DNA from 3 places in the Arthrobacter russicus genome. Region 2 is predicted to be linked to each of the others. Evidence: predicted binding sites of a transcription regulator. Region 2 holds the regulator's gene; each other region holds the start of a gene.
The links. The regulator LexA, encoded in region 2, represses DNA repair genes until DNA is damaged. The targets are predictions, from matches to a motif close to TCGAACANNTGTTCGA.
Positions count from the first base shown of each region.

Region 1 (3,274 bases), 1.2 Mb from region 2:
GGTCCAGAACGTCGTCGGCATCGAAAAACCGGGGGTGCTTCCACACCCGCTCGGCATGTCCGCCGGAGTCGTCGTGCACCTGTACCCGTAGCTCAGTGCAGACCAAGCCGGCTTCGGTGAGTCCGTCGATGAAGCGCTCGGCCGAAGTCTTGAACGCGAACGCCACCTGGTCCACACGCTCCAGCGGTGGTTCGAAGTCGAGTGCGACGTCCAGGCGGACCGCCGGGGCACGTGGCACCACGCCGCGCGGGTCGAGGCCGCGGGCCAACAGGTGTGCCTGGGCGCCGTCGGGCCCGAAGCGGTTGCGCACGTTCAGCGGAGCCAGTGCGGCGAAGTCCCCCAAGGTCTTCAGACCCAGATTCTCCAGCAGGATGGTCAGCGCGGGTTGCTGCAAGGCGTCGAGACTGATGCTGGCCAGGAATTGCGCCGAGGCGCCGGGCTGGATGATGCGTACCCGGTCGGTGCGCCGGGCGGCCTGTTCTGCGGCGAAAATGCCATCCGCGATGCCGATTCTTCCGGATGCTGCGGCGAGGGCTTCCACACTGCGCAAAAGCACCTCGGCCGCGTGGTGCTCACTGCCGAAATAGCGGGCCGGCCCTTTGGCGCGTATCGCGCAGCTGCCGGGATCGAGCAACTGCACACCGGGCATGATCTGCTCCACCGCGGCGATGATGGGCTCGAACGCCCGTTTGTCCACCACTGGGTCGTAGGGGAAGACCTGCAGCGCCGGGCATCGGGACTGGGCTTCGCGCAATCGCAGGCCGGTCTTCACGCCGGAGCTGCGGGCGGCTGCGGAGCAAGCGAAAACTTGTCCTTGATGGATCAGGGCAATCGGACCGGCGGGCTCGGCACCGTATTCGTTGACCGCGGCGGCAGCCGACCAGTCCGGAAACTGGAGCACCATGGCCCGGGTCGCGTCGATCATGCGTTCACCGCAGTTTGCAACTCGAGCTGTTCCGGCGCCGCAGGCTGATCGGGCCGGTCGGCCGGGTTGCGGTCTGCGTTGATTCGCAGCTCGCCCTGCCGGACCTGCCCGCTGCGCCAATGGGCCGACACGGCCATGGCCCGTCCGTTCAGCACTCCGTAGCCTTCGCCGAGCCCGTCCCAGCGTTCTTCGCCGAGGCGCAGTTCCGCCTCGGCCTGTGGCCAAGCCCGCATGGCGACCACGACGCATCCGCGTTGCCTGATCCGGGCGGAGAGCCGCGCGGCTTGGCTGCTGGAAACCGAGCCGGGGGCGCGGAGCAGGAGTACTCCGACGACGTCGACCAGGGCTGCGGAGACCGTGAGCCATTGGTCCCCGGGTTCGGGGACCAGGACCAGCCGGGCCAAATCGATGCCCAGCTGGGCTGCTGCTTCGATGCCGAATTCCGGCATTCCGAGTACGGCGCACCAAGCTCCCGCGGCCGAAGGCCCGGCCAGCATCGCCATTGCCAGGGTGCTGGATTCGGCAACGCTGTAGGTGGCTCCGCGCTGCAAGCCCCCGTGGGGGAGCAGCCGGCCGAGCGCCGGGTAGGTGGGAAGCAAACGGCTGCCGAGTCCGGACTTTTCCAGCTGTTTGATCTTGGTGCGCAAATCATGGATCTGCGGCACGACGGATAGCGTGTTGTCCCGGCGTGTCGTACCGGGAAAATACTCCGAACGTGCTATCGAGGTCATGAATCCATGTTCGAATATATTTTCTAATAAGTCAATCGGGATGACCGGTAGATCTTCCATTCCAGCAGGCCGTACTGACAGAAATGCAATTGACAGATACCTGTCAATTGCAACAGAATGGTCGCCATGGACGCATTGCCTGATGAGCCGCCGGGCACTCCGGCAGCCAGCACCCGGCCGGCCGGCATCGCACGTTTGATCGTCTCGGTTGCCCGGCTGGACCCGGCACTGGTTTTCTACCGCGATCTATTGGGACTCCCGGTGCGCCGCCGGTCCGGGGATTTCGTCTGGTTGGAAACCGGCGACGGGGTGGAGTTGCTGCTCCACCAGCGGCCGAGTGCGGCCAGCGACGCCGCGGTGTCGATCGGCTTCGGGATAACCGGACTGGACGCCGTGGTGCGGCGTTGGATTGCGCTCGGCGGCGCAGTCATCGACCCGCCGGCGGCACAGCCCTGGGGGGAGCGGATGGCGGTGCTCCGCGATGCCGATGGGCACGTCGTCTGCCTCTGCGAGCTCTGAGGCCCGCTGGTCCGGCCTAGGTTAGGTTGCAACCCGGAGGCATTAGGCTGGCAAGATGCTGCGCGTCGCTTTCGTCCCCGGAGTCAGCCCGGACAAATGGTTCCGGCGCTGGGTCGAGCGGCATCCCCGGACGCCGATCGAAGCGGTTCCGGTGCGCGTCGAAGAGCAGCGCGAGGTGCTGTTCGACGGTCGGGCGGATCTGTGTTTCGTGCGCCCGCCGGCGGATCTGCCCGGGTTCAAAGACGGGCTCCACCTGATCCCGCTCTACCTCGAAACCGCGGTGGTGATCGCGCCCAAAGACCATGCGGCGACGGTTTTCGACGAGTTGCTGCTCGCGGACCTGGCCGAGGAGACCATGCTCGATGCAAGCAGCGTCCCGGGGCACAGCGGCACCGAAGCGTTGCTCGATCTGGTGGCTGCCGGCGTCGGCCTCTATCTCTTGCCGCAGTCCGAAGCGCGGCATTTCAACCGCAAGGAACTCCGGTTCCGTCCGGTCACCGATGCTCCGGAGTACCCGGTGGGCATCGCCTGGCGGCAAGAACGCGAGGAGCCCGAACTCGAGGAATTCATCGGGATCGTGCGTGGCCGGACCGCGAACAGCTCCCGGGACGCCCAAGCGGTGCCGGTTCCGAAGCAGCCGGCGCGCAAGCCGCCAGCCAGGCAGTCTTCGACGGCAGCCAAGCGTAAACCGCAGAACCAAGCCCGACGCCGGCCGGGCAAACGCCGTTAAGCGCTCATATTTTCAGCGCCGACCATCCAGGCGTATTGCTCGACCTTCTCTGTGATCGCATGCAACAGGTCTGCCGAGGTGGGGTCTTCAGCATCGACGGCGTCGTGCACCCGGCGCACGGTCGCCGCGACGGCGTCCAAACGCTCGACCACCAAGTCCACCGCCTTGCTGGTATCCACCAGCCCAGACGGGAAGGCGGGCAGCGAGGTGCTCGCGGCAACCGTGGCCGTCCGGCCGTCCGGGACCGCGTGCAGGGCACGCATCCGTTCCGCGATAGTGTCGGAGAATTCACGCGCTTCGGCGATGACCTCATCGAGTTGCAGGTGCAGATCGCGGAAGTTCTTGCCGACGATGTTCCAGTGGGCTTGT
Region 1 is NZ_JAVDQF010000001.1:2,035,743-2,039,016, reverse strand. Features, by position in the region: gene JOE69_RS09555 (DNA polymerase Y family protein) at 1-925, opposite strand, end outside; gene imuA' (DnaE2-dependent mutagenesis accessory factor ImuA') at 922-1,656, opposite strand; gene JOE69_RS09545 (VOC family protein) at 1,783-2,175, shown strand; gene JOE69_RS09540 (LysR substrate-binding domain-containing protein) at 2,231-2,905, shown strand; gene JOE69_RS09535 (Dps family protein) at 2,902-3,274, opposite strand, start outside.
Region 1: a site for LexA is predicted at 1,667-1,682, ahead of imuA' (DnaE2-dependent mutagenesis accessory factor ImuA'). Genes of this name have one in related genera too.

Region 2 (3,274 bases):
AGCGAACTGGCGCGGGCCCGCGGCGCCGAGGCCGATGTGGTGGTCACCAATCATGCGATGCTGGCGATCAGCGCCTTCGAGGGCTTGGCCGTGTTGCCGGAATACGACGTGGTGGTGGTCGACGAGGCGCATGAGCTGGTGGACCGGGTGACCAGCACCATCGCCGGCCAGCTGTCCGCGAACATGGTCACGGTTGCGGCCAGCGCGGCACGGAAGCACACCGCGATCAACGTCGACGGACTCAATGCCGCCGCGGTGGCACTGGAGGAAGTCTTTTCCGGGGTGCCCAGCGGCTGGCTCCCGGATGGTCTGGATGCGCGCCAGACCGATGTGGTCGGGATGCTCCGGGAGGCTTCCCGGGTGGCCCTGTCCGATTCCAAGGGCGAATCTTCGCAAGTGGCCGACGGTGGGCGCCAGATGGCCCGCTCCCGGCTGCTGCTCATTTTGGAGCTTTGCGAACGACTGATCGGGGCGGCCGATTCGGGCGAGGTGGTCTGGTTGTCCCGGCAGGGCGTATTCGACCCGAAACGCGGCTACTCCCCGGCCGACGAGTCCGAGCCGGGAACCATCAACATCGCTCCGTTGAGTGTCGCCATGAAACTCCGGGACGGGTTGTTCGGCGAACACACCGCAATTCTCACCTCGGCCACCTTGGCCATCGGCGCGGCGTTCGAGCCGACGGCGGGCGGCTTGGGGCTGCTGGGCGAAGGCGCACCGAGCTGGACCGGAGCGGATGTGGGCAGCCCCTTCGACTATCCGAAACAGGGCATGCTCTACGTCGCGGCGCATTTGGCGAAACCGGGCCGGGGCAATTCGCCGGAGCAGCTCGACGAACTCGAGGCCTTGATCCGGGCTTCAGCCGGCGGAGCGCTGTGCCTGTTCTCGTCGCGGAAAGCCGCCGAGGACGCGGCCGCGGAACTGCGCAGCCGGTTGGATCTTCGGATCCTCTGCCAAGGCGAAACGTCGATGGCAGCTCTGGTGCGGCAGTTCGAGGCCGAACCGGATACCTGCCTCTTCGGTACCATGTCGCTGTGGCAGGGGGTCGATGTGCAAGGCGCTTCCTGCCGCTTGGTCACCATCGACCGGATTCCGTTTCCGAGGCCGGATGATCCCTTGATGACCGCCCGGACCAGGGCGGTGGCCCGTTCCGGAGGGAACGGCTTCATGTCGATATCCGCCACCCACGCGGCGATCCGGCTCGCCCAAGGCGCCGGCCGGTTGATCCGCTCGTCGAGCGATCGGGGAGTGGTAGCCATTTTGGATTCCCGTTTGGCAACCGCACGCTACGGCGGGTTCCTCCGCGCGGCGCTGCCGCCGTTCTGGGCGACTACGGACCGCAAAATCGCCTTGGCCGCACTCGAACGGCTTGCTCCGAAAACGCCGGCGAAATGAGTCCAGGCGTGGAGCTCCACCCCTTGAAACGGCTTCGATAAGGGGTAAAACTCCACGCCCGACCGGGACTAGAGCGGGTTAGTCAGAGCGCACGCAGAACTGAAACGACTTTGCCCATGATCGTGGCGAAATCCCCCAGAATGGGCTCGTACTGGGTGTTCTGCGGGAGCAGCCAGGTGTGACCGTCGCGTTGCCGGAAAGTCTTCACCGTGGCCTCGTCGTCGAGCAGCGCCGCTACGATATCGCCGTTGATCACATCGTTCTGCCGTCTGACGACTACCCAATCGCCGTCGCAGATCGCCGCATCGATCATCGAATCACCGGCGACCTTGAGCATGAACAGCTCGCCGTGGCCGACCAACTGCCGCGGCAAAGGCATCACGTCTTCGACCACCTGGTCCGCCAGGATCGGCCCGCCGGCGGCGATCCGGCCGACCAAGGGAACCATCGCGGTGTCCTGGGCGCTGCCCAGTTCCGCCACGTTCAAGCCTTTGGCAGTGCTGCGCAGACTCGTGGTGTCGGCGACACCCTCGATGTCCACCGAACCCTCCTCGAGGGTCAGCGGAATCAGCACTTCCATGGCCCGGGGGCGTTTAGGGTCGCGGCGCAAGTAGCCTTGTTTCTCCAATTGCGACAGTTGGTGCGTCACGCTGGACAGGCTGGCCAGGCCGACGACGTCGCCGATCTCGCGCATCGAGGGCGGGTATCCGTTGGAACTGATCGAGCGCTGGATGCATTCGAGGATCTTCTTCTGCCGCATCGTAAGCCCCTTCAACCCGGTGCGCCGGGGAAGTGCACCGTTCGAACTCTCCTGTGCTGCCATGCCGATCCGCCCTTTCAGAGCCCTGAGCTGCTTGTCTAACGGTCTGTCCAAAACGCCGCCGAACATTGCTCCGGCGGAAGCCGGAGACCTGCCGGGGCAAAACTGTCGGTGCTCGCTGATGGACTGTCTCCATGAACGAAAACCGCACCGATCCAGGGGTTCCCGGACTCAGCAGCCCTGCTGTGGCCCGGATCCTCGGATCCGCTGACTTCACGGTAAGTCACCGAGGGCAAGAATTCAAACATATGTTCTAGCGAGTCTTGGCAAGATTCGATGATGTGTGCTAAAAATATATCAGACGATTCGAAAACATGTTCTATCGACGGAGAATCCGGCCTTAGATCACTGGACTAGGTATTCGAATCGATGACAGGAAGGTGGCAGCAATGTCGGCAATCAGTATTCATTCGGTATCCAGGGTCTCCACCGGAGTTCCGGCCCGAGGAGGCCAACGTTCGCTTCGATTGACTCGACGCGGGAGGTTAGTTTTCATCGGTTTGCCGATGCTCCTGCTCGCGGTGGCCGCGCTGGTCCTGTCGGGCTTCTTGACTGCCCCTTTGAAAGCCGGAGTCGATGTCGGGGCCGGATCCGCGACATCGAAAGTGACCGTTGGTTCAGGCGAGTCGATCTGGTCGATCGCGGCCGATAGCGGGGTCAACCGGGACCTTCGGGACGTCGTCGCCGAAATCGTTCAATTGAACGAATTGGGCAGCTCCGTCCTCTCGCCCGGCCAGCAGATTTTCGTTCCGACCAAATAGCGGTCGAACGGTCGGCCCGGCCAAGGCCTGGTCAGATGGCCTGACGCCAACCGCACTATTTACAACTTCATGCCGCCGTCACCAGATGGGCCCCCGACGTTGGGACGTCGGGGGCCCATCGCCGTCAAGCGCTGTCTTGCCAAGCGGCAATACCGGCACGGTGGTTGAACCGTGACGATGGCGCTTCACCTTGTTTCGATGCTTTTCGCGGCCCGATAACGGCTCGCCTAGACTGGATCGGTGAGTGAACAAGCATCTGAAGACCGGCTCGATCGGTTGGGCGCCTTGCCGATCAGAGACG
Region 2 is NZ_JAVDQF010000001.1:3,233,758-3,237,031, forward strand. Features, by position in the region: gene JOE69_RS15195 (ATP-dependent DNA helicase) at 1-1,392, shown strand, start outside; gene lexA (transcriptional repressor LexA) at 1,475-2,215, opposite strand; gene JOE69_RS15205 (LysM peptidoglycan-binding domain-containing protein) at 2,719-2,973, shown strand; gene JOE69_RS15210 (histidinol-phosphate transaminase) at 3,214-3,274, shown strand, end outside.

Region 3 (3,274 bases), 2.3 Mb from region 2:
CAAGCACCACCGATCCACCGACAAGTACGGACAACTGAAGATCCACAATCGCAGGACGAAAGGTATCACGATGGCAAAGCAGTCAATCTTTGGCCGCATCGGGCAGCTGGCCAAGGCCAATATCAATGCGCTGCTTGATCAGGCGGAGGATCCGCAGAAGATGCTCGACCAGATGGTGCGCGACTACACCAACAACATCGCCGAGGCTGAATCGGCGGTGGCCCAGACCATCGGCAACCTGCGGATGCTCCAGGACGACTACAACGAAGACATCAAGAATGCCCAGGACTGGGGCAACAAGGCGCTTGCCGCGAGCCGCAAGGCCGACGAGTTCCGCACCGCAGGCAACGCTGCGGATGCGCAGAAGTTCGACGACCTGGCCAAGGTGGCGCTGCAGCGGCAGATTTCCTCGGAGAACGAAGCGAAGACTGCTGAGCCGAACATCAAGTCCCAGGAAGCCGTGGTCGAGCAGCTCAAGACCGGCTTGAACCAGATGAAGGGCAAGCTCAACGAGCTCGCCTCCAAGCGCAATGAGCTGGTGGCCCGTTCCAAGACCGCGCAGGCGCAATCCCAGGTCAACGACGCGCTCGGCAGCATCAACATCATGGATCCGACCAGCGAGGTCGGCCGGTTCGAGGACAAGATCCGCCGCGAAGAAGCCAAGGTCCGGGGCCAGCAGGAATTGGCCTCGTCCAGCCTCGACGCCCAGTTCAACAGCCTCGAAGACCTTGGCGAGCAGACCGAGGTGGAAGCCCGACTTGCCGCACTGAAAGCCGGCAGCGCCCCGGCCGCGATCAATTCCACCCCGGCCGCCCCGGCCGCCAACCCGGCACAAGCTGCTCCGGCCGCCACTCCGGTGGTCAACGAGGACGATTTCAAAACCCTCTGAAAGGGCCTCGGACGACCGAACGGACGTCCGAAGCTCGGGAACCGCAAAGGGACCGTACCTGGCATACAGGTGCGGTCCCTTTGCCGTACTCAGAATCTTGAGGCTCCGGGATCTTGAGGTGCCGGAATCTTGCTGTGCTGGAATTCTGCCGCGCTGGGGGCCGGACCGAGTCCGGTCCAGAGCAGAGCCGGCCTTGGGCGCTGTCGCATGCCGGGCCAGCGCCGGAGTCCGGCGCAGCAGCTGCCCGATCGACGGAGCGACATGGCGGCCAAACCAGCCCACCGAGCAGACCGCTCCGGTATCCCGGGGCACTCCGAGCTCGACTCCAAATCGAATATATATCCTATTCTAGGTATTGCACTAGAATATATCTTCTATTATTATTGGTTCATGGGGGTAGTTGTCAGCACCAGCACATTGACCGATCGGCTCAATGCGGTCCGCGACCTGTTCGGCGAGGTTATTGCCGAGCTTGAGCACGCCGTCGGACTCATGCCTCCGGTTGAAATCCTCGATGCGGCGGACGACGTGGAGGCGATATCCCGGCAGGCCGGGTACGCCCAGTTGCTTGCCGCGAAATCGATTGAGGACCAGGTTTTCGCCGATCTGCAGCAGCACAAGCGGTCAGAGTTCCGAAACTGTGCGGAGTTCCTGCAGAGCAGATTGCGGATCCGCCGGAGCGAGGCCCGCCGGCGGTTGAATCTAGGCGCCGCAGTTTTGCCCCGCCGGACCCTCGTTGGTGAGCCGCTTGACGCCAAGTACCGTTTGCTCAATTCGCTTGCTGCGCACGCGGTGACGGATTTGCCGGCCCTCCAGCTGGCAGTAACAGCCCTGGACGAGGCCGCGCTAAAGACCATGTCGAATGCGGAGCAGGCAACGCACCGGCAAACGGCCATGACGGCCCGTGGCCGGACCCTCGAACTGATGGAATCCAGCCTCGCCGAAGCCTTGACCGACCAGGACCCGGATTTCCTGACTCCGTTGATCCGCCGGTGGGACACCCTGATCGACCAGGACGGCATGATTCCGGACGAAGCCGAGCTACGGCACCGGCAGGGCCTGTACCGGCGCGAAACCCGTCGTGGACTCACCCGCTTTGAACTTTGGGCCGACCAGATCCAGACCGAAACCCTACTCACCGTGATGCATGCCGGAAGCAATCCGCGGGCTGGTGCGGCCAAGAGCCGCCCGCTCGACGCACGCAGTCTGCAACAATTTCATCTGGACACCGTGATCAGCGCGTTGCGCCACGCATTCCGCGATCGGGCGCTTCCACAAGCCGGCGGCCAGGCGGCGCAACTCATCGCGACCATCGACTATCAATCCTTAGTCGCACAATCACCAGTCGCACAATCACCAGTCGCACAGTCCCCGGTCGCACAGCCGAAAGACAACCAGCCGGCAGCCGAGGCACCGAGCGTCCAAAGCAAAGCCCGCCTGCAGTTCACCGGCCCGGTGCCGCCCCGCTTGATCCGACGGCTGGCCTGCGATGCCGGCCTTGTCCCGGCTGTCTTGGCCGGTGATGGCGAAGTGCTCGACCTCGGGCGGAAACGACGGCTCTTCTCCCCCGCGCAGCGAGCGGCTCTGATCGCCCGGGACAAGGGTTGCGCATTCCCAGGTTGCACCATTCCGGCGAGTTGGTGCGAAGCCCATCACCTCGAACCTTGGCAACACGGCGGGACGACCTCGGTAGCCAACGGCGCCCTGCTGTGCTCGCATCACCATCATGTGATCCATCTCGGCGAGTGGCGCATCGAACGCGGGGTCCCCGGGCCCCGGGCCGAAGCGGAGCCCGGCAGCGAGTCTCACCAAGGCGGGCCTGGCCAAAGCGGGTCCCACCAAGGCGGGCCTGGCCAAAGCGGGTCCGCTGAAAATCGCTCCCAGCAGCGCAACCGCGTCACCGACCACGACGTCCGAAGCAATCCGGAGCCGGCATCACTCTGGTTCATCCCCCCGCGCTGGATCGATCCGCAGCAGACTCCTCGGCAGAATCATTTCCACCAGCTCTGAATCACTTCTGGAAGCTCTGGATCACTTCCGGAAGCTCCGAGCCGGTGAGCGAACGCACCTCCGGGCCTGCCTCAATCCGCTGGTGTTCGCTGCCAGCACAGCGAACACCAGCGGTCATCCCTGCACCCGCGATGGCTGCGCTGCTACCCTTGGACCATGCGCAATCAGAAGCGGCAAGGCGATCAACTCGCTGCTCTGCGCCGCTTTTTGGGCATTTTCACGGCCCTCGGGCTGTTAGCCGCCGTCGTGCTGCCGTTGCTGGGCCAACAGCAGGTGCTGACCGTGGCGCTGACTGCCGCCACGGTTGCTGCGCTTGCCGCCGGCCTGGCCATGCTGGTCACCCGGCCAAGCGCCCGACCCGCCGCCGTACAACTG
Region 3 is NZ_JAVDQF010000001.1:982,239-985,512, forward strand. Features, by position in the region: gene JOE69_RS04620 (PspA/IM30 family protein) at 71-889, shown strand; gene JOE69_RS04625 (HNH endonuclease signature motif containing protein) at 1,280-2,899, shown strand; gene JOE69_RS04630 (hypothetical protein) at 3,056-3,274, shown strand, end outside.
Region 3: a site for LexA is predicted at 1,251-1,266, ahead of JOE69_RS04625 (HNH endonuclease signature motif containing protein). Genes of this name have one in related genera too.